3 regions of the Roseburia sp. AF20-18LB genome follow, and region 2 is predicted to be linked to each of the others. Evidence: predicted binding sites of a transcription regulator. Region 2 holds the regulator's gene; each other region holds the start of a gene.
What was found. The regulator Rex, encoded in region 2, represses fermentation and respiration genes when NADH is low (regulators of the CRP and FNR family bind a similar motif). The targets are predictions, from matches to a motif close to ATTGTTAANTANTTAACAAT.
Positions count from the first base shown of each region.

Region 1: DWX65_RS00225 (iron-sulfur cluster assembly scaffold protein) is a predicted target of Rex. The motif match lies at 5,391-5,410, and genes of this name have one in related genera.
Region 3: DWX65_RS09350 (acetyl-CoA C-acetyltransferase) is a predicted target of Rex. The motif match lies at 3,730-3,749, and genes of this name have one in related genera.

Region 1 is NZ_QTWP01000001.1:42,863-50,158, forward strand. Features, by position in the region: gene DWX65_RS00205 (type IA DNA topoisomerase) at 1-2,150, shown strand, start outside; gene DWX65_RS00210 (UDP-N-acetylglucosamine pyrophosphorylase) at 2,128-2,799, shown strand; gene DWX65_RS00215 (ABC transporter ATP-binding protein) at 3,030-3,743, shown strand; gene DWX65_RS00220 (putative ABC exporter domain-containing protein) at 3,736-5,313, shown strand; gene DWX65_RS00225 (iron-sulfur cluster assembly scaffold protein) at 5,452-6,144, shown strand; gene DWX65_RS00230 (GGGtGRT protein) at 6,164-7,174, shown strand.
Region 2 is NZ_QTWP01000001.1:213,545-220,840, forward strand. Features, by position in the region: gene alr (alanine racemase) at 1-1,107, opposite strand, end outside; gene DWX65_RS01095 (NAD(P)H-hydrate dehydratase) at 1,129-2,616, opposite strand; gene DWX65_RS01100 (hypothetical protein) at 2,620-3,273, opposite strand; gene DWX65_RS01105 (redox-sensing transcriptional repressor Rex) at 3,286-3,936, opposite strand; gene DWX65_RS01110 (ABC-F family ATP-binding cassette domain-containing protein) at 4,014-6,002, opposite strand; gene DWX65_RS01115 (NADP-dependent isocitrate dehydrogenase) at 6,118-7,296, opposite strand, start outside.
Region 3 is NZ_QTWP01000004.1:69,839-77,134, forward strand. Features, by position in the region: gene DWX65_RS09335 (electron transfer flavoprotein subunit beta/FixA family protein) at 1-240, opposite strand, end outside; gene DWX65_RS09340 (acyl-CoA dehydrogenase) at 322-1,476, opposite strand; gene DWX65_RS09345 (3-hydroxyacyl-CoA dehydrogenase family protein) at 1,504-2,376, opposite strand; gene DWX65_RS09350 (acetyl-CoA C-acetyltransferase) at 2,508-3,692, opposite strand; gene DWX65_RS09355 (cell wall hydrolase) at 3,869-5,149, opposite strand; gene DWX65_RS09360 (HD-GYP domain-containing protein) at 5,342-6,559, shown strand; gene DWX65_RS09365 (hypothetical protein) at 6,647-6,970, opposite strand; gene DWX65_RS09370 (PoNi-like cognate immunity protein) at 6,992-7,296, opposite strand, start outside.

The DNA of each region.
Region 1 (7,296 bases), 170 kb from region 2:
AAGAAATCAGTAAGAATATCAGAGGACTCCGTTCCTTTGAGCCGGTTGCACCTTTTGTACAAAGTATTGTGGAGCATGGTTTATATAAAAATATCGGAAAGAGCAGTTATACCGATGATAGTAAGATTACAGACCATTATGCTATTATTCCAACCGGACAGGTCAATGAATATAAGTCGCTGACGGAATTGCAGAAGCGGGTCTATGAACTGATCGTGCGGCGTTTCTTAAGTATTTTCTATCCGCCGGCACAGTATCAGACGGTAAAGCTGACCATCGGAATTGAAAAGGAATCTTTCTTTGCCGGGGCAAAAGTATTAAAGGTTCCCGGATATCTTGAAATTGCCGGAAGACCGGATACCAAAGAAAAGCGGGAAAAGGAAGATGGCGACGGAGAAGAAAACAATCCGAAGAACAGCGCAGCATTACTAAAACTTGCAGATAGTCTCAAAGAAGGAGATACCGCAGAAGTAAAAGAATTTCTGGTAAAAGAGGGAAAGACTTCTCCACCAAAGCGTTATACTTCAGGTTCCATGGTGCTTGCCATGGAAAATGCGGGACAGTTAATCGAGGAAGAGGAATTAAGAGAACAGATTAAAGGCTCCGGAATTGGAACCTCTGCTACAAGGGCAGAAATCATCAAGAAGCTGGTGCGTATCGGCTACCTTGCTTTGAATAAGAAAACACAGGTGCTGACGCCGGAAGCCTTAGGCGAGATGGTTTATGAAGTGGTGAATATGACTGTTCCGGCACTTTTGAATCCGAAGATGACCGCTTCCTGGGAAAAGGGCTTGGATGGCATTACCCAGGGAACGGTTCCGATGGAAGATTATCGGGAGAAGTTAGAGGAATTTATCCGGAAAGAAACAGTTTCCATGATAAATGAAAATCTCACCAGCCAGATTGCCGGTCAGATTCGTCCATTGGCTGGCAGCAATGCCAAAGATATGAAGGCAAGGGTTAAAATCGGAGCAACCTGTCCGGTCTGTGGCGGCGAGATTGAGACTACACCTTTTGGTTATGGCTGCTCGAATTATAATAAAGATGGCAGTGGATGCCGTTTTGCTATTGGTTCCATCGCCGGAAGAGAGCTTAACGATGAAGAAGTAAAGCAGTTATTAAGCGAAGGCAGAACCGGAGTCTTAAAGGGATTTACTTCGAAGAATAAGAAGAAGTTTTCTGCCTGCCTTGTGATGACAAAGGATGAAGAAGGAAAACCGAATATAACCTTTGATTTTTCACAGAATGAACCGGAGACCATAGAGGGCGTAAGTTGTCCGTTGTGTGGCGGAGCAATAGAAATAAAGCCATTTGGTTATGGCTGTGCCAATTATAAAGCGGAAGATGAGTCTGGCTGCCGGTTTGCCATTGGCAAAATAGCCGGGAAAGATTTAAATACCGCCCAGGTGAAGGAGCTTCTGACCAATGGAAGAACCGGAACGATTCGCGGATTTACTTCAAAGAATAAGAAGAAATTTGATGCCTGCCTGATGCTTGGAGAAGATGAGAATGGAAAGAAAGTCCTGAAATTTGATTTTGAGCATGTGGAAGCAAAGAAGGTAAAAGATGTAAAATGTCCACTGTGTCAGGGTGATATTGTGCAGACGCCATTTGGCTATGGCTGTGCCAATTATGACAGAAACAAAGAGGACAGCTGCCGTTTCTCAATCGGTAAAATAGCCGGAGTAAAATTAAAGGAAACTCAGGTAAAAGCACTTTTACTGACAGGAAAGACAGAAATTATAACAGGGTTTAAATCTAAGAATGGCAAGAAATTTGATGCACCATTGAAGCTTACCGAGGATGGACGCATTGAATTTGACTTTCCGGAGCGTCCGAAACCGGAAGAGACAAAAGTAAAATGTCCAAAGTGTGGGGCATTGTTAAAGAAAAGCCAGTGGTACTATGAATGTGACTGCGGATTCCGGGTGAACCGTTATGTAGCAAAGGTGGAACTGGCTGAAGAAGTATTAGAAGAGCTTTTTGCAAAAGGATATACCGCTAAAAAAATAACCGGATTTACTTCGAAAGCAGGAAATGTATTTGATACCTGTCTGAAGTTTGAAGAGGATGAAATCCGTTTTGATTTTGACCGGAAACCGGAAGAAGAAAGAGAGGAAGAGAAAGATGGAACAGTGCAAAATCAGTAATATGTATACATTAGAGGAGACAATCGCAAAGGATTATCTTGCACAATTTACTTATCCGTGGGAGGCACTTGCCGGAATCGGAGATTATATCAAAGAACTGGGAAAAACATTGAATCCGGATGTTTATGAACAGAAGGGTGAGGATATCTGGGTGGCAAAATCCGCTGCCGTGGCACCGACAGCATGTTTAAATGGTCCTTTAATTATTGATGAAAATGCTGAAATACGACATTGTGCATTCATTCGTGGTAATGCAATTGTCGGAAAAGGAACGGTGGTAGGCAATTCTACCGAGTTAAAGAATGTCATTCTTTTTAATTCCGTGCAGGTACCACACTATAATTATGTGGGAGATTCTATTTTAGGATACAAGTCACACATGGGAGCAGGTTCCATCACATCCAATGTAAAATCCGATAAGACACTGGTGGTAGTAAAATCTGCTGATGAGAAGATGGAAACCGGACGTAAGAAATTTGGTGCCATGTTAGGAGATTTTGTAGAGGTCGGCTGTAATTCCGTATTGAATCCGGGAACGGTCATCGGACCACATACCAATATTTATCCGCTTTCCCCGGTACGTGGAGTAGTTCCGGCGCATTCTATTTATAAGAATAAGAATGAAATTGTAAGTAAAGCAGAAGGTTAAACGGATGGAAATTTACCCGCAGAAGTTACCTGCGGTAGCTGCTTGCAGAAAAATGACAATAGAAAATTAAGAAATGAATGGTTGACAAAAACAGCTGTATGCATTACTGTATTAATTAAGTAATACATACGGCTGCTTTTTAGTTGGACGAGAACTTTGAAAAGAGTGTTTCTCGCAGTATATACGGGAAGCTTACAAAGAGTGTTTCTCGTGAATTTTGGAGGGTGAAAATGTTAGAAGTACAAGAGCTTACTAAGAAATATGGAAAGAATGTAGCAGTGGACCATGTCAGCTTTATGGTGCAGGATGGTCAGGTCGGTATCCTGCTTGGACCAAATGGTGCCGGAAAATCAACCATTATAAAGAGTATTGCAGGACTCCTTCGTTATGAAGGCGGTGTTGGTATTAATGGAATGAAGGCAAGAAGCCTGGAAGCGAAGAAAATATTTGGCTATGTACCGGAGATTCCGGCAATGTTTGAAGCACTGACGGTGCGGGAGCATATCGAATATGTGAAGCGGGCATATAACAGTGACATTACAGAGAAAGAAATAGATGCACTGCTGACACGTTTTGAACTTCTGGATAAACAGGAGAAGCTGGGAAATGAATTGTCCAAAGGAATGATGCAGAAGGTCAGTATTTGTTGTGCACTTGCTATTCATCCAAAGGTTGTTATGTTGGATGAGCCAATGGTTGGACTTGACCCGGCAGCCATAAAAGAACTGAAAGAAGTTGTGCTTGAGTTAAAAGAGAAAGGCTGTACCATTCTTATCAGTACCCATATGCTTGAAATGGTAAAAGATTTGTGGGATGTGATGTTTGTAATGGAACAAGGGAAAATTATAGCAACATTTAACAAAAATGAAATTGCGGATAAAGACATAGAAGAACTATTCTTTGAAGTGACAGAACCAAAGACTGGTGGTGAAGAACATGAGTAGTCTTTCCTTTGTTTTTTTCCAGACCATTAAGAATAAATTGAAGCGGAGCCTGAAACGGCCACAGACTTTTCTTGCACTGGTATTTGTTGTTTTATATGCAGCATTGGTATTGTATGGACTTGGTTCCATGTCTGTCGATTTCGGATTAAACAGCCCGGAAGGAATTGCAACTGTTTTATCCGTACTGATGGTTATGATTGTTCCGGCAAATCTGATTTCCTATATCAAGAGAAAAGGACTGTTGTTCCGCCCGTCAGAAGTACATTTTGTATTTGCTGCACCGGAAGAACCGAAGAAAGTTATTCTTCATGCCGGAATGAAGCAGTTCTTAACCAATTTTATTGTTGAACTATTTGTACTGGTACTTGGAATTGGTGTATTTGGTGTTACACCATATAAGATGATTTTATATTTCCTTTATGCTGGTGTGCTGGAAAATATTTTAGAGGGAGCGTTAATGATTATCTGCTATGGAAATGAAACACTTCCCAAACAGTTCTTTACCGTACTTACTTATATTATGTATGGAGTAATGGCAGCTTTTACACTGGTGGCAATCTACTTTGTTTCGGTGAAAGGCATGCAGTTATCTGTGTTTGTGGACTTAATCCAGCTTCCGGTGGTACAGCTGATTCCGATTATAGGCTGGGAAATTGCATTGATTCAGCTTATTATCATAGGCCCTGTAGGAATCAATGTGGTGGCAACCGTACTTCTTTTAACCAGTACTGTTTTGCTGGTACTTTATGCGAAAAAGATGAAGTGTACCGGAGAATTCTATGAAGATGCTGCAAAATTTGCAGAAGATTATGATGACCGGATGAAACGCTCGAAAAAGGGCGAAGTCGTAGTGGGAAATGGCAAGAAAAAGTATTTGCGGAATGTAAAGATGGCTTATAAGGGAACTTACGCTAAAGCAATTTTCTACCGGCAGGTATTAGAATACCGTAAAAACCGTTTCTTTATCTTTGGCTGGAATTCGGTGCTGTTTCTGGTTATAGGTGTGGCAATTGCGGTTGTTTCTTATTATAATAAAATTTCCAGCCAGCCTTTTAAAATGTTTGTAATTCCGGGCGTCATTGCCTATGTTATCTTTATTTTCAGCGGTTATAAGACGAAGTGGTCGAAGGAACTGGCAAATCCATACACCTATCTGATTCCGGACAGCAATTTTAAGAAAATGTGGTATGCCACCAAAATGGAGCATATCCGTGCGCTGATTGACGGACTTCTGATTACGCTGCCGGGCAGTATCGTAATGGGACTTCCGGTGTCTTACATGATTTTGACCGTCATTTTATATATGTGCCTGAATGCTAATAAGCTTTATATGAATATGCTGGCAGATGTCGTGATAGGGAAAATGTTTGGAGAACTGGGCAGAACGATTCTTCGGATGCTGTTCCAGGGACTGGTATTATGTGTCGGAATCATTGTGGTAGTAGCAACGGGAGCGTTCATTTCTGTGACTGCAGGATTTATTATGATGATAGTCGTTATATTCCTGCTGACACTGGTTGGAGCAATCGGAGCATCCTTTGCATTTGAGCGGATGGAGGCATTAGATTAACAAATTGAGAAAATTAAGGGGCATTTCCTGTAAAAAAGACTGGACGAATGTCAAAAAATGTGAGAAAATGAGGGCGGTGTGTTAAATGTATAACAAAGTTTAACATGATATATATTTCATATCGAAAGGAGTCTTATAATGATTTACACGAAGGAAGTCGAAAACATGTGTCCTGTTGCCAAGGGCGCAAAACATGAGCCAGCTCCAATTCCAGAAGAAGGAAAATGGGTTCATTCCAAAAAAATTGAAGATATTTCAGGATTTACACACGGTGTAGGCTGGTGTGCACCACAGCAGGGTGCCTGCAAGCTTTCATTAAATGTAAAAAATGGTGTGATTGAAGAAGCACTGGTTGAGACAATCGGATGCTCAGGTATGACACATTCAGCAGCAATGGCAGCAGAGGTTCTTCAGGGAAAAACAATTCTTGAAGCATTAAATACTGACCTTGTTTGTGACGCAATCAATACAGCAATGAGAGAATTATTCTTACAGATCGTTTACGGACGTACTCAGAGTGCATTCTCTGATGACGGACTTGCAGTAGGTGCTGGTCTGGAAGATTTAGGAAAAGGACTTCGTTCCCAGGTTGGTACTATGTACGCAACAAAGGAGAAAGGTGTTCGTTACTTAGAGATGGCTGAAGGTTATGTAACAGGCATCGCTCTTGACGAGAACAACGAAGTTATCGGATATCAGTTCGTTTCTCTTGGAAAAATGACAGACTTTATCAAAAAAGGTGATGACCCTAACACTGCATGGGAAAAAGCAAAAGGCCAGTATGGTCGTGTAGCTGATGCTGTTAAGATCATTGACCCAAGAGAAGAGTAAGAAAGGAGAGACGAAGATAATGGCATTATTTGAAGGATATGAAAGAAGAATTGACCAGATTAACGCTGTATTAAACAGCTATGGTATCAGCTCTATTGAAGAAGCTGAAAAAATTACAAAAGATGCTGGACTTGATGTATATGATCAGGTAAAGAAAATCCAGCCTATCTGTTTCGAGAACGCTTGCTGGGCTTACACTGTAGGTGCTGCAATCGCAATCAAAAAAGGATGCAAAAGAGCTGCTGATGCTGCTGCAGCAATCGGTGAAGGTCTTCAGGCATTCTGTATTCCAGGTTCTGTTGCTGACCACAGAAAAGTAGGTCTTGGACATGGTAACCTTGGAAAAATGTTATTAGAGGAAGAGACAGAGTGCTTCTGTTTCTTAGCTGGACACGAGTCCTTTGCAGCTGCTGAAGGTGCAATCGGAATCGCTGAGAAAGCAAACAAAGTACGTCAGAAACCACTTCGTGTTATCTTAAACGGACTTGGAAAAGACGCTGCACAGATTATTTCCCGTATCAACGGATTTACATTTGTTGAGACACAGTATGATTACAAAGCAGCAAAACTTAATGTTGTATATGAAAAAGCATATTCTAACGGACTTCGTGCAACTGTAAAATGTTACGGTGCTGATGATGTTCAGGAAGGTGTTGCAATCATGCATCATGAGAACGTAGGTGTTTCCATTACTGGTAACTCTACCAACCCAACACGTTTCCAGCATCCGGTTGCAGGTACATACAAGAAAGAATGTATCGAGCAGGGTAAGAAATACTTCTCTGTAGCATCCGGCGGTGGTACAGGACGTACCCTTCACCCAGATAACATGGCTGCAGGTCCTGCTTCTTATGGTATGACAGATACTATGGGACGTATGCACTCTGATGCACAGTTTGCAGGTTCTTCTTCCGTACCAGCTCACGTTGAGATGATGGGCTTAATCGGAATGGGTAATAACCCAATGGTTGGTGCTACTGTAGCTGTAGCAGTATCCGTAGAGGAAGCAGCAAAAGCTGGTAAATTCTAAGAAAGTGCGTAAAATCAACACTTTTAAGAGTATTAAGATGTGGTAAAAAGTAGTTGAAATCGTGCCGTTTGACAACTGTTTGACACTTATTTGACAACCACGTTTGACAACCAGATGGTAAT
Region 2 (7,296 bases):
ACGTTTGCCAAGACAGCAGACAAATTCATAATTGAATCTGCCGGATAAATCCCCGATTTCTTCCGCTGTAATGATTTCATCGCCGTCTCTGCCAAGAAGTGTTACCTCTGTTCCAACAACAACATCCGGCACATCAGTAACATCCACCATAAACTGATCCATGCAGACTCTGCCAAGAATCGGTACTCTTTTTCCCTGAATCAGTACAGAACCTTTGTTAGATAAAGTTCTCGGATAACCGTCTCCATAACCGACCGGAATCGTTGCCACCTTCGTCTCTCTGGTTGTGGTATAGGTTCCACCATAGCTGATTTCCCTTCCAGCCGGCAGTGTCTTTACGTAAGAAACATGACTCTTTAATTCCATTAACGGGTGCATTGGCAGTCTGTCTTTTTGCACTTCATCCGATGGCCAGAGTCCGTATAATGTAATTCCCGCTCTTACAATGTCCATATTTGCTTCCGGCAAATCAATAATTCCTGCACTGTTTGAACAGTGTGCATGATGGAAAATAACGCCTTCTTCTTTGCACATTGCAATCATTTTCTGAAACAGTTCAAGCTGCTTATGGGCACCCGTTTTGTCTTTTTCATCTGCCCTTGCAAAGTGGGTAAAAATCCCCTCCATTATTATATGTGGCAGCTTACTGATTTGCGCTATCTCTCCTGCATTTTCTTTTTCCACCTGATAACCAATCCGGCTCATTCCGGTATCCACTGCAATGTGTATTGCCACATCCTGACTTTTCTTTGTTGCAGCTTCTGAAAGTGCAACTGCCATCTCATACGTAAATACGGCAGGTTCTAATTTCTGCTCTACAATAATCTCATATTCATCCGGGAATGCAAAACCGAGTATCAGAATCGGCTTCTTAATTCCATGATTTCTTAAAATTACGCCCTCTTCCACTGTGGCTACACAGAAGCCATGGAGATACGGAAGCGGCTCTAATACACGGGCAAGTTCCGTTGCACCATGTCCATATCCATCTGTTTTAATTACCGCAAACATGCTGGTATCTTTCTTTAAAAGCCGGTGCATTGCCTCCATATTCTCAATGGCCGCATCCAGATTCACGCTGGCATATACCCTGCTATATTTTTTCATTTCATTCACCTCAAATTATTATTATGACAACACTTCGGATAATCCGTTTATAATTTCGCCTGCAGTCAGTCCATGCTTTGAAACTGTTTTGCTCCGTTCATCTGCAGCCGCTGCATGTACATATACCCCAAGCGGTGCCGCCTGCTCTGCAGATAAGCCCTGTGCCATCAGACTTCCGATAATTCCGCTCAGTACATCACCACTTCCTGCAGTAGCCATTCCGCTGTTACCGTTCCGGTTAATAAATGTTTTTCCATAAGGAATTGCCGTTACCGTTCTGCTGTCTTTTAAAACGCAGATTACATTATATTCCCTTGCAAAATCTTCCGCAACCTGTTCAATATTTTCTTTGATATAGGAAATGGCAAGCTGTTTTAACCGGGACATTTCCCCCAGATGTGGCGTTAATACCAGTTCCGTATGCGGGCGAAGAAGCTGTTCGGTCTGCTCTGCTATGATATTTAATGCATCGGCATCTACTACCATTGGTACTGCCGCATTCTTAAGTACCGTCTTTACAATACTGTGTGCCACATCACTTTTGCCAATTCCAGGTCCTAAAATAATAACATCTGCCCAGGACAGGCATTCTATCAGCTGCTGTGTATCAGCCTTTTTTGCAGAATAGGTAGTAAGAATTGCCTCCGGCACTGCTGTCTGTAAGATAATACGGTTTTCTTCCGGTGTATATATTCTCACCAGACCACAGCCACTGCGATAAGCTGCCTTTGCTGCAAGAACCGCCGCACCTGCCATATTCACGCTTCCGGCAACCAGAAGGACTTTTCCAAAGGTTCCCTTGTTCGAATCAGCAGCACGATTATTTAAAAAATTTAAATCTTCCTTTGTGATTGCATAAGCTGCAGGTCTTTTATCTAACCAGCTTTCTTCTCCAATTCCGATATCCTTAACCGTAATATTTCCGCAGTATTCTGCACCAGGAAATAATACCATTCCGGTTTTGCAGTAAGCAAAGGTTACGGTATCATCTGCTTTGAATGCACCACCTAATACAGCTCCATTATCTGCCGAGATACCGGATGGTATGTCCACCGCCAGCCGGTGGGCACTGCTCTGGTTCAGCCGTTCCATCAAGTGCACCAGTTCATCATCTAATTTTCGTGATAATCCTATGCCAAATAACGCATCAATAATCAGGCTGTAGGAATTTGCATCCTCCATTTCATCAATAAATGGTACACCATATGATGTCAAGATTTCATACTGTTCTTTTGCCTGCTTTGAAAAATGTGCTTTATTTCCATAGATATATACTTCAACCGGAATGTGGGATAAGTATAACAATCTTGCAATTGCCATACCATCGCCGCCGTTATTTCCGGTTCCACACACTACCAGCACGCGGTTACATGAAATTTCTTTTTCCTGTATTACTTCTATCGCAGAAAGTGCTGCCCGCTCCATCAGAACCATGGATGGCACTTTAAAATGTTCGATTGTATTGGTATCACATGTTTTCATTTCCCGGGAATTTACAAGATATTCCATAAATTAATTCCTTTCGTCCGCATTTTCCACCGCTTTTTTTCCCTGCAGACGGTCTTCATCTTCCTGCCGCAGATCAAATATATTTAAAATATCCACACCAAAAATATCATGCATATAAGAATAAATCTGCCGGTTGTTGATTTCACGGTTCTGTTTTTTGATGATATTTTTCTTAAGTTCTACCCTTACCTTATCAATCCAGGCCGTAATTTCATCTGCTTCTTTGCTGTTCTGTCTTAGTCTCTCATAGCAGTAACGCATGCTTTCTAACATAAGTTCCTGATTTGCACTGTTTATATTTCGTGGAAGTTCAATTAATTCATCCTCAATTTCTTCCATTTTGACATTGACTTCATCAATCAGTCTCTTGTCTTCATCTAATTTTCTGGAAGAAAGATCCCCCTCATTTTCTTCATGAGTTCCTTCCATGTTGACAACAATGCTTTTCATTAACTGATTCTTTGTCTTTTTCAGCTCTTTCAAATCATTATTAAGCTTTCCCTGCTGTTCTAACAACTGATTTACCTTTTCTTCCAGCCGCTTGATTTCACTGGTTTTTCCGCTTAACGCAAAAAGTCTGTGCCATTTCTGATCCAATACAAGTATTGGTACTTTTCTGCTTTCTAATGCTTCCAGAAATTCCTTGTCATCTTTCATGCAAAAACACCTCTATTCCAGCGTTTCCTTTTCCCTTTTGTTCTTTGTCATATTATAGGATAACTGCATCAGGCTGTCTGATAAATGTACATTTTCTACTACAACATTTTCATCCAATACTTCCAGATCCACATGGGCAAAATTCCAGATTGCATGTACACCAAGGCTTACCAGCTGGTTTGCCACAGCATCTGCCTTTTCTTTCGGCATAGTCAGTGTAGCAATATCTACCTTATGTGTCTTTACAAATTCTTCCAGTTTATCAATCATTTCGATTTTATTGCCACGAATGGATTTTCCGCATAACTCCGGATTCACGTCAAACAATCCTACTATGACGAAGCCGAGTTTTTCAAACTTCACATAATTGGCAAGTGCCTGTCCTAAGTTACCAGCTCCAATAATAATAATATTATGCTGTTCATTTAATCCCATAATCTTTCCGATTTCTTCATACAGAAATTGTACATTGTAACCATATCCCTGCTGTCCAAAACCACCAAAATTATTTAAATCTTGTCTGATCTGCGATGCGGTCACTTTCATTCTTGCACTCAGTTCATTCGATGAAATACGTTCTACCCCTTCATCTAAAAGTTCCCCCAGATATCGGTAATATCTTGGCATTCTACGAATTACTGCCTGTGATATTTCTTTGCTCATTCTGCCAGTTCCTCCTGCTCTCAATACCCTACAATAATTATAGTTTCTTGCCGAAAGGATGTCAATGTGTTACAACTTTAACAATCTTTCTGTAAACTTAATTCTTCCCATTTTGCATAGAGTTCTTCCAGCGCTGCCTCTTCCTGCATCTGCTCCTCATGGATTTTGTTTAATTCATAGGAATTTGATGCTACCCCCGGCTTTGACAGTTCATCATTTAATGCTTCTATCTTTGCCTCTCTCTTAGCAATTTCATCTTCTGTACGCTTTAATTCGTTTTCCAGCTTACGTTTTGCTGCCTGCTGTTTCTTCATTTCTTCCCAGCTTAACTTCTGTTTTCCTCCGCCGGATATCTGCTCTGTTCCATTATTTTCTCCAGTTCCATCGGAAACAATGACATTTCCTTTTGCTGCTGAATTTTCTGCACGTTCCTGTGTAGCTGTGCCAAATGCCGCCAACTCCTGAACTTCCTTTTTCTCCAGATAATAATCATAATTTCCAATATAATTTAAAATTGTTTCATTCTTTAAATCAAGAATTCTGCTGGCAGTTTTATTAATAAAATAACGGTCATGGGATACATAAAGCACCGTTCCGGTATAGGAATTGATGGCTGACTCTAAAATTTCCTTCGACATAATATCAAGGTGGTTGGTCGGCTCGTCTAAAATTAAGAAGTTAGCATTGGATAACATCAGTTTTGCCAGTGAAACACGGCCTCTTTCTCCACCACTGATATCACGAATCCGCTTAAACACATCATCATCCGTAAATAAAAATGCTGCTAACACATTTCGAATCTTCGTTGCCTTCAGATTCGGATAAGCATCTGCAATTTCATCAAATAACGTCTTATCCGGGTCTAAGTTCTGATGCTCCTGATCGTAATATCCGATTTCCACATTGCTTCCAAGCTTTATCTCCCCGGCATCTGCGTCTACAATTCCATTGATTATCTTTAAAATGGTGGTTTTCCCGGTACCGTTATTTCCGATTAAAGCAACTTTTTCCCCTCGCTTAATCTGAAAATCAATGTTTGAAAACAGTTTATGCTCGTAAGATTTTGAAAGACCTTTCACCGAAAGTACATCATTTCCACTGGTAATTTCCGGCTCCAATGTAATATGCATATCTGTTTTTTCATCGATTGGCTTCTCAATACGTTCTATTTTATCCAATGCCTTCTCACGGCTTTCCGCACGCTTAATGGACTTTTCCCGGTTAAAGGATTTTAACTTGGATATTACTTCTTCCTGGTGCTTGATTTCCCGCTGCTGGTTATAATACTGTCGCAAAAGACTTTCCCGCTGTATTTCCTTCTGCCTCGCATATGCGGTATAATTTCCCGGAAATACCGTTGCCGTATGGCGGGATATTTCCACTACCTTCGTAACAATCCGGTCTAAGAAATAACGGTCATGGGCTACGATAATTACGGCTCCTTTATAATTCAAAAGATAGTTTTCCAGCCATGCAATCGATGCCATATCAAGGTGGTTGGTCGGCTCGTCGAGCATGATAATGTCAGGCTTGGTTACCAGAAGTCTGCCTAATGCCACTCTGGTCTTCTGTCCTCCGGATAACTCTGACATTTTCTTTCCGAAATCATTTTCCGAAAAACCAAGTCCCTTTAACACACCGTTTATCTCACTGCGAAAAGTCAGTCCGCCCTCTAATTCAAAGGCATGGCTGAAACGGTTATACTGCTCCATATATTTCTCTAATTCATCTGCGCTTACATGCTGCATGTCTTCTTCCATTTTACGAAGCTTTTCTTCTTTTTCGATTAATGCATCGCAGGCATGAAGCACTTCATTATAAATGGTCTCGTTGCTGTCTTTATCCTGATACTGGGCAAGATAACCGATGGTTTTTCCTTTTGCAACGGTTACCTCGCCACTGTCCGGTGCCAGCTCTCCCACTATAATTTTCAATAACGTAGATTTGCCGGCACCATTGATGCCGACAATTGCTGTTTTCTCATTATCTTCTACATGAAAAGAAACATTCTGTATTATGGTGTCTGTCCCAAAGGATTTACTGATATTCTGACAGGCTAAAATCATGGAAGTCTCCTCACTTTTTCTCTTCGCCCCATAAGTAAAGCATTCTTTACAAGGGGCTTTTTATAGCTGAAAATTCCGGGACGGCACACTATTCTGCCCTCCCGGAGTATAAAATTTATAACATTTTCTCTAATGTAGCACGGATTGCCTTGATAAAGTCTTCACTGTTTAATACAGTCGGATTTTCAATTGTAGTAATCAGTGCAAGGTCTTTGGTCATCTTTCCGGATTCAATCGTATCTACACAGGCTTTTTCCAGTTTGTCGGCAAATGTGCTTAACTCCTGGTTGCCATCTAATTCACCTCTCTTACGAAGTGCTCCGGTCCATGCAAAAATAGTTGCTACGGAGTTGGTGGATGTTTCTTCTCCCTTGAGGTGTTTATAATAGTGACGCTGAACTGTTCCGTGTGCAGCTTCATATTCATAATATCCTGCCGGTGATACCAGTACGGAAGTCATCATGGCAAGGGAACCAAATGCAGATGATACCATATCACTCATAACATCTCCATCATAGTTCTTACATGCCCAGATAAAGCCGCCCTCTGCTTTCATCACACGGGCTACCGCATCATCGATTAAGGTATAGAAGTAGGTAATTCCTGCTTCTTCGAATTTTTCTTTATATTCCGCATCAAAGATTTCCTGGAAAATATCTTTGAAAGTATGGTCATATTTTTTGGAAATGGTATCCTTGGTTGCAAACCATAAATCCTGTCTGGTAGAAAGTGCATAGCTAAAGCAGCTTCTTGCAAAGCTTTCGATAGAATCATTTAAGTTATGCTGTCCCTGGACAACACCTGCTCCGGTAAAGTTATGAATCAGCTCTCTTGTTTCCGTTCCGTCCTCTGCTGTATAAACCAGTTCACATTTTCCCGGTCCCGGAATCTTCATTTCAGAAGCCTTGTATACATCACCGTAAGCATGTCTTGCAATGGTAATCGGTTTCTTCCAGTTCTTAACACATGGCTCAATTCCCTTTACAACGATTGGTGCACGGAATACCGTTCCATCTAACATTGCACGGATAGTTCCATTCGGACTCTTCCACATTTCCTTTAAGTTGTACTCCGTCATACGTGCTGCATTTGGTGTAATGGTAGCACATTTTACTGCAACACCGTATTTCTTTGTTGCATTTGCAGAATCTACAGTTACCTGGTCATCCGTTTCATTACGATGTTCAAGACCCAGGTCATAATATTCTGTGTTCAAATCAATAAATGGTAATAACAGTTCATCCTTAATCATTTTCCAAAGGATTCTTGTCATTTCGTCTCCGTCCATTTCAAC
Region 3 (7,296 bases), on a different contig from region 2:
CTTGTCAGCGCCCATTGCCATTGCTTCACGAAGAACTTCATCAGCCTTTGGAAGTCCCATGGTAAGTACAGTAACTTCTGCACCGTACTGATCTTTTAATCTTAATGCTGCTTCCAGACCTGCTTTGTCATCTGGGTTCATGATAGTGAGCATTGCAGCTCTATCCAAAGTACCATCCGGATTAAATTTTACTCCGCCTTTTGTATCTGGTACCTGTTTTACACATACAACTATTTTCACGGTATATTCACTCCTTATATTTTTAATTTGTGTGCGCCATGATTTTTCGTTTAAAATCCTTTTGCGCCGATCTGTCAGAAACTATTTTAATAATGCGCCAGAAATAACCATTCTCTGAACTTCGCTTGTTCCTTCGTAGATCTCTGTAATCTTAGCATCACGCATCATACGCTCTACATCGTATTCTCTGATGTATCCGTATCCACCGAATAACTGAACTACTTCTGTAGTAACTGCCATTGCGGTTTCTGCTGCGAATAATTTTGCTTTTGCTGCTTCTACAGAATATACCTTCTGTGTTGCTTTAGCCATAGCAGCTTTGTAAACCAGCATCTGAGCTGCTTCAATTCTGGTTGCCATATCAGCAAGCTTGAACTGGGTATTCTGCTGCTGAGCGATAGAACGACCAAACTGTTTTCTTTCTTTGGTGTATGCAACTGCTCTGTCTAATGCACCTTCTGCAATACCAAGTGCCTGAGCTGCGATACCGATACGTCCGCCATCCAGAGTATGCATAGCGATTGGGAATCCTTTTCCTTCCGGTCCTAACAGATTTTCCTTTGGAATTCTGCAGTCTTCGAAGATTAACTCGTATGTAGATGATCCACGGATACCCATTTTCTTTTCTTTTGTTCCGAAGGAGAATCCAGGAGCTCCCTTGTCCACGATGAATGCAGAGAAGTTCTTCTTCTTTCTTCCTCTCTTATCTTCGGTAACACTTGTGATTGCAATTACGATATAAACGTCTGCAACTTTACCGTTTGTAATAAAGCATTTAGATCCGTTTAATACCCACTCATCACCATCTAATACAGCCTTGGTCTGTGCTCCCTGGGCATCTGTACCAGCACCAGGCTCTGTTAATGCGAATGCACCAAGCTTCTCACCTGTTGCAAGTGGTTTTACATATTTCTGTTTCTGCTCTTCTGTACCGTAAGTCATAATTGGGTCGATGCAAAGAGAAGTATGTGCAGATACGATAACACCTGTTGTACCACAAACTTTAGATAACTCTTCTACACACATAACATAGGTTAATGGGTCACATCCCTGTCCGCCGTACTCCTTTGGTACCGGAATTCCCATGAAACCAAATTTTGCCATTTTATCAACTGTTCCCTGTGGGAATACTTCTGTCTCATCAACTTCCTGAGCCAGAGGTTTTACTTCGTTTTCTGCGAAATCTCTGAACAGAGTTCTCGCCATTTCATGTTTCTTATCTAAACTGAAATCCATGTTCTGAAATCCTCCATAAATTTTATTTTACTGAGCGTCAACCGGGGTCTTTGTACGGTCAGCGTTGTATACATAGAATCCTTTTCCGCTCTTAGCGCCGAGGTTACCACCACGAACCATTTTACGGATTAATGGACATGCACGATATTTGCTGTCGCCTGTCTCGTTGTAAAGTACATCCATGATTGCAAGGCAGATGTCAAGACCAATGAAGTCACCTAACTCAAGAGGTCCCATTGGATGATTTGCACCAAGCTTCATAGCTGCGTCGATACCTGCGATATCAGATACACCTTCCATTTTGATAAATGCAGCTTCGTTAATCATTGGGATTAAGATACGGTTTACTACGAAACCTGCAGCTTCATTTACCTGTACCGGAGTTTTTCCGATTTCTACAGAGATTTTCTTAATAGCTTCTACTGTTTCAGCAGGAGTATTTACACCAGCGATAACTTCGATTAATTTCATTCTGTCTGCCGGGTTGAAGAAATGCATACCTACCATTGGACGGGTAAGACCATTTCCGATTTCTGTAATAGAAAGACTGGATGTATTAGAAGCAAAGATACATTCTGGTTTAGCAATCTTATCAAGCTCCTGGAATGTTGTCTTCTTAACGCCCATATCTTCGAATGCTGCTTCTACGATTAAATCGCAGTCTGCGCAAAGATTCTCTTTTAAACCTGGTGTGATTTTAGCAAGGATTCCGTCAACAGTTTCCTGTGTCATTTTTCCTTTTTCTACCAGTCTTGCATATCCTTTTGCGATTTTCTCTTTTCCGCCATCAGCCCATTCCTGCTTGATGTCGCAAAGAGCTACTTCATATCCTTCTACCTGAGCAAATGCTTTTGCAATGCCCTGTCCCATGGTACCTGCACCAATAACGCCAACTTTCATGTTAGTCCTCCTTAAAAATTATGTATTATATTTACCCGAAAACGAAAGCCTTCTGGGTTATAACTTGCAACGCAAGACCCGAGAAGCGTTTTGCACTTCCCGGGTATATTTACTTATTCAGAAAGAGTGAATTAGTCTCTCTCAACGATTGTTGAGCAGCCCATTCCACCACCGATACACAGAGTAGCAAGACCTTTCTTAGCGTCTCTCTTCTGCATCTCATGAAGCAATGTAACTAAGATACGGCATCCAGATGCTCCAACAGGATGTCCAAGTGCGATTGCACCACCGTTTACGTTTACCTTAGACATATCAAATCCAAGATCTCTTGCAACTGCGATTGACTGAGCAGCGAATGCTTCGTTTGCCTCGATTAAGTCGAAATCATCGATAGACATTCCGGTTCTTGCAAGAACTTTCTTTGTAGAAGCAACAGGTCCAACACCCATGATTTCCGGCTCAACTCCGCCAAGTGCTCCTGCAACCCATGTAGCCATTGGTTTAACACCAAGCTCTTTTGCTTTTTCTTCGCTCATAACAACGATTGCTGCTGCACCATCGTTGATACCGGAAGCATTACCTGCTGTAACAAGTCCACCCTCTTTACCAGAGCAGCATCTTAATTTGCTTAATGACTCAGCAGTTGTGCCTGGACGTGGTCCCTCATCTGTATCAAACATAACAGTTTCTTTCTTAACCTTAACAGGTACAGGAACGATTTCGTCTTTGAATCTGCCTTCAGCAATTGCCTTTTCACATTTCTGCTGGCTGTTTGCTGAGAACTCGTCTAACTCTTCACGGGTAATTCCGTATTTGTCACATACGTTCTCTGCTGTAATCATCATATGATAATGATTAAATGCGTCTGTTAATGCATCATTTACCATGGTATCGATAATTGTTGCATTGTTCATACGATATCCAAAACGAGCTTTTGTCATAGCGTAAGGTGCCATAGACATGTTCTCCATACCACCTGCAACAACGATGTCTGCCTGACCAGCCATAATCATGTTTGCAGCTTCGTTTACACATTTCAAACCAGAACCACAAACTACGTTTAATGTAAATGCAGGAACCTCGATTGGTAAACCTGCTTTGATAGAAGCCTGACGTGCAACGTTCTGTCCCTGTGCTGCCTGGATTACACATCCCATCATTACTTCATCAACCTGTTCTGGTTTAACACCAGCTCTGTTTAATGCTTCTTTGATTACGATTGCGCCTAAATCTGCGGCTGGAGTATTGCTTAAAGCTCCTCCCATTTTACCGATTGCGGTACGACATGCGCCTGCTAAAACTACTTTCTGTGCCATTTTCTCGTCTCCTTCTGAATTAAATTTGCCTTTTACTATTGTTATTTTTTTAACAATCTTTTGTAAAAAAAATAAAAGAAAGCCTTTCCGGCTCTTTCCCGACAATCTGATGTTATCATAGAAAGGGGATTTTTGCAAGTGAAACTTGCTTTATTGAGCCGGATTTTCAGCTTTCCTTAATAAAATACATGGTTTCCGATTACAGTTCCATTAATCAGTCCGTTGTTTCTGCGGAAATATAAGCAGTTTAAGGTTCTTGTGCCTGCTAATACTTCTGTGGCAGCCTGCACACAGGACGCATCTGCCCCGGATGAAAGCACTACTGCGAAACGACCGCTGGCTACCGGTGAGAACTGCCCGCTCTGATAGATGACACCTACCACGGTATCCGGGAAATAACTGCTGTCCACACGGTTCATGACCACGCTTCCAACGGCAAGCTTCCCTTCATAGCTTTCGCCGCCTGCTTCGCACTGGATCAGTGCTGCCAGCATGGCAACATCACTGGCATTCACTGTCCCGCCACCGGAAGTGCCGTTGTCCGAAGTTCCGCCACCGGAAGTATCGCTTCCTGTGGTATTATCCCCGGTGGATGTCCCATCCGGATTTACATTATTATCTGAAGCATCTGGCTGCTGACTGTTAATAAGTTCCTCTTCCTGACGCCTAATCTCCTCCTGACGGGCAGCATCTTCTTTCGCCTTCTGTGCCTCTAATTCTTCCTCATAGGCTTTCTGTCTTGCGATTTCCGCATCTGTGTCTGCTATTTCCGTCTCTGCATCTGCAACATCCGACTTTGCTGCACTTAATTTTTCCTGCTGGGCTGCCACCAGACTGTCTGCCTTGCTCTTCTGCTCCTGCTTCGTCTGTTCTGCCGCAAGCAGTTCTTCTTTTGCCGTCTCTAAATCTTCCTCCTGCTGTTTTAATTCAGCCAGTGTATCCTGATAATCAGAAAGCTCCTGCCTGTCATAATCATAAATAGATTTGGCATATTCCATCCGGTTTAAAAAATCCGAAAAGGAGCTTGATCCAAGCAGCAGCTCCAGGTAAGACTGATTACCATTTTCGTACATATATTGTACTCTTTTCTTCATGGCTTCGTACTGGCTCTCAGAACGTGTTGTCAGCTCTGCAATCCGGCTTTCTGCTGCTTCAATCTCCACATTTTTCGCCGCAATTTCATCCTGGGTATCCGCCAGTTCGTTGCTGATTTCCTGCAATCCATTATTTAATTCCGTCAGTTCATCGGAAAGATTTATCTGATATTCTTTCAAGGAATCAAGCTGCGACTGCTGTTCCTCTCTCTGACGTTCCAGTTCTTCCACGCTGCTTCCGGTGTCCTTAGATGCCAGATCCACTCTTTCCCTGGTGCCGGTGTCTGCCTGCACCGTCATCTGTATCAGCAGAAACAGTATCAGCAATGCGGAAAACATACGTTGTTTACTGTTTTTCTTCATATCTTTATCCTCTTTTATGGATTTATCACGCCTCTTGTTTTCTTCCTTTATTATAGACGGCTTTCTTATGAAAATGCAACGAAAAACTACACTTCTTTTTCAATCCCAAGATTGTTTTTCCTCTCTGCTTGTGCTATATTTGAACTAGGAATTTTAACGGAGAAAAACATATTTTGTAAGGAGGTAACCGCTATGCTATTTATACGGACAGATGACTTAAAACCCGGCATGCGTCTTGCTAAACCTATCTATAATAAATTGGGCGTCATGCTTTATGACCGCGACACCAGACTGACCCGGCAGGGTATCGAAAGTATCCGGAATTTCGAGCTGATTGGTATTTATATTCTGGAGCCTGCCGAACCGGTTCCGCCATTATCCGACGAGGATATTGCTTTCGAACAGTTCCAGACCATTTCCATGTTCCAGCTTCGCGACTGCATGGATATGATTCGTAAAGGCAGACAGCCGGACAAGCTTCCAACGCTGGTCTCTTCGATTCTGTCCCAGTATGGCCGTCTTGACCACAAGCTGAACTTTGCGCAGAATTTAAGAAGCTCTGCGGATTATGTATACAAGCATTCCATCAGCGTTGCTATTCTGGTCGCCATGCTGACTCACCAGTTAAATATGCCGGATGATTTTCAGCAGACCTGTGTAACGGCTGCTCTGCTCTATGATTTTGGCTGGCTTTTAGTTCCGACCGAGCTTGCTGAAAAAACGGATCCTTTAACAGAAGAAGACGAAAAGAAAATCCTTGCCTGCCGTATCAAGAGCTTAGATTATCTGAATCCGCAGACTCACAGTATAAAGTTATCACCGGATGCTTTAAGAATCATTACCCAGTTTATTACGCTCTCCGCTCCGGAAGAGGCTGCTGACCCATCCAAGATTTTCCGCAGCAGCGGCACAAAGCTTTTACAGGTTGCAGATGCCTTTGACCGGATGACCGCCATGAGCCTAACCAATGAGCCGATTTCCGAAATCGTTGCCATGAAATATTTGCAGGAGTTTCCGGAAAAATATGACACAAAGATTGTCCGTGCCCTTTCTCTTTGCATCCACATTCTTCCGAGAGGTGCCTGTGTAGATTTATCCAATGGGGAAAAAGCGATGATTCTTGAAGATAACCCGGAGGATTATTCCAAACCTCTTATCTTACAGTTTACTAATAATGAAATCTTTGATTTGCGTGACCCGCACATCTATGACATTATCCAGATTCAGGATATCATGAAGACCATGGATAACCGGATTGCCATTGATGAAAATACTTTAAAGCATTTTACCTCAGACAAATATATCAAAGATGTAGCCGACCGGTTCCGCAAGCGCCAGAATCAGGCTGCCGCAGCGGCCGCTGCCCAGCCGGCACCAAAGAAAAAGACTGCAAGAAAGAAGCTGGTGTAGGATTATCAATACAGAATAGCCCACATATGTTCAATCCAAGAAAACCTTGAACATATGTGGGTTTCTTTTAAATGGGACAGCTATTATTTAATATTTAAATTCTTCATATAACATTCTGTCTAAGCTATGTTCAGTCAAAAAAAAGAATATCATATCGCAAAACAGTCTCAAATTATCTTTCTCGACTACATAACTTAAAGAGTTTAAAATTCCCTTTTCTCCCTCAACCTCATACTTTATCTTTCTTTCCTGAATTTCATCTTCAAATCCACATATTCCCATCGGAACAACAACATTATACCCTTTATAATTAACATAAACTCTACATTTACTTTCTTCATATTGAACTTTCAATGAACATAAGTCGTTTTCCCAAATATCAAATTTTTCTTTCTTTTGGATTCTCCACATTTCATTTTCTCCACGGGAATTTTATTTTTTGTAATGGACCAAATCGTATGGATAATATTGCACATTCTTTAAATTACTGTCATCTAAATTTAATATTTTTGCAATAGCTCCTGCTTCAAAACTCCAGTAGCCATAATATATATTCTGGCTGCTTTTATGAGCCTCATAACACTCGTATTCTTTATTATACCAGTCCTCTTTCAAATATTTCTCCAATAAATCTGATTTATCTCTTTCTTTAACTAACTCTTTCATTATTTGAAATCTGTCTGGAAATAAAAGGGGTAAATTAGGTTGTTTTTCCCCCATCAGAAAAAGCAACAACC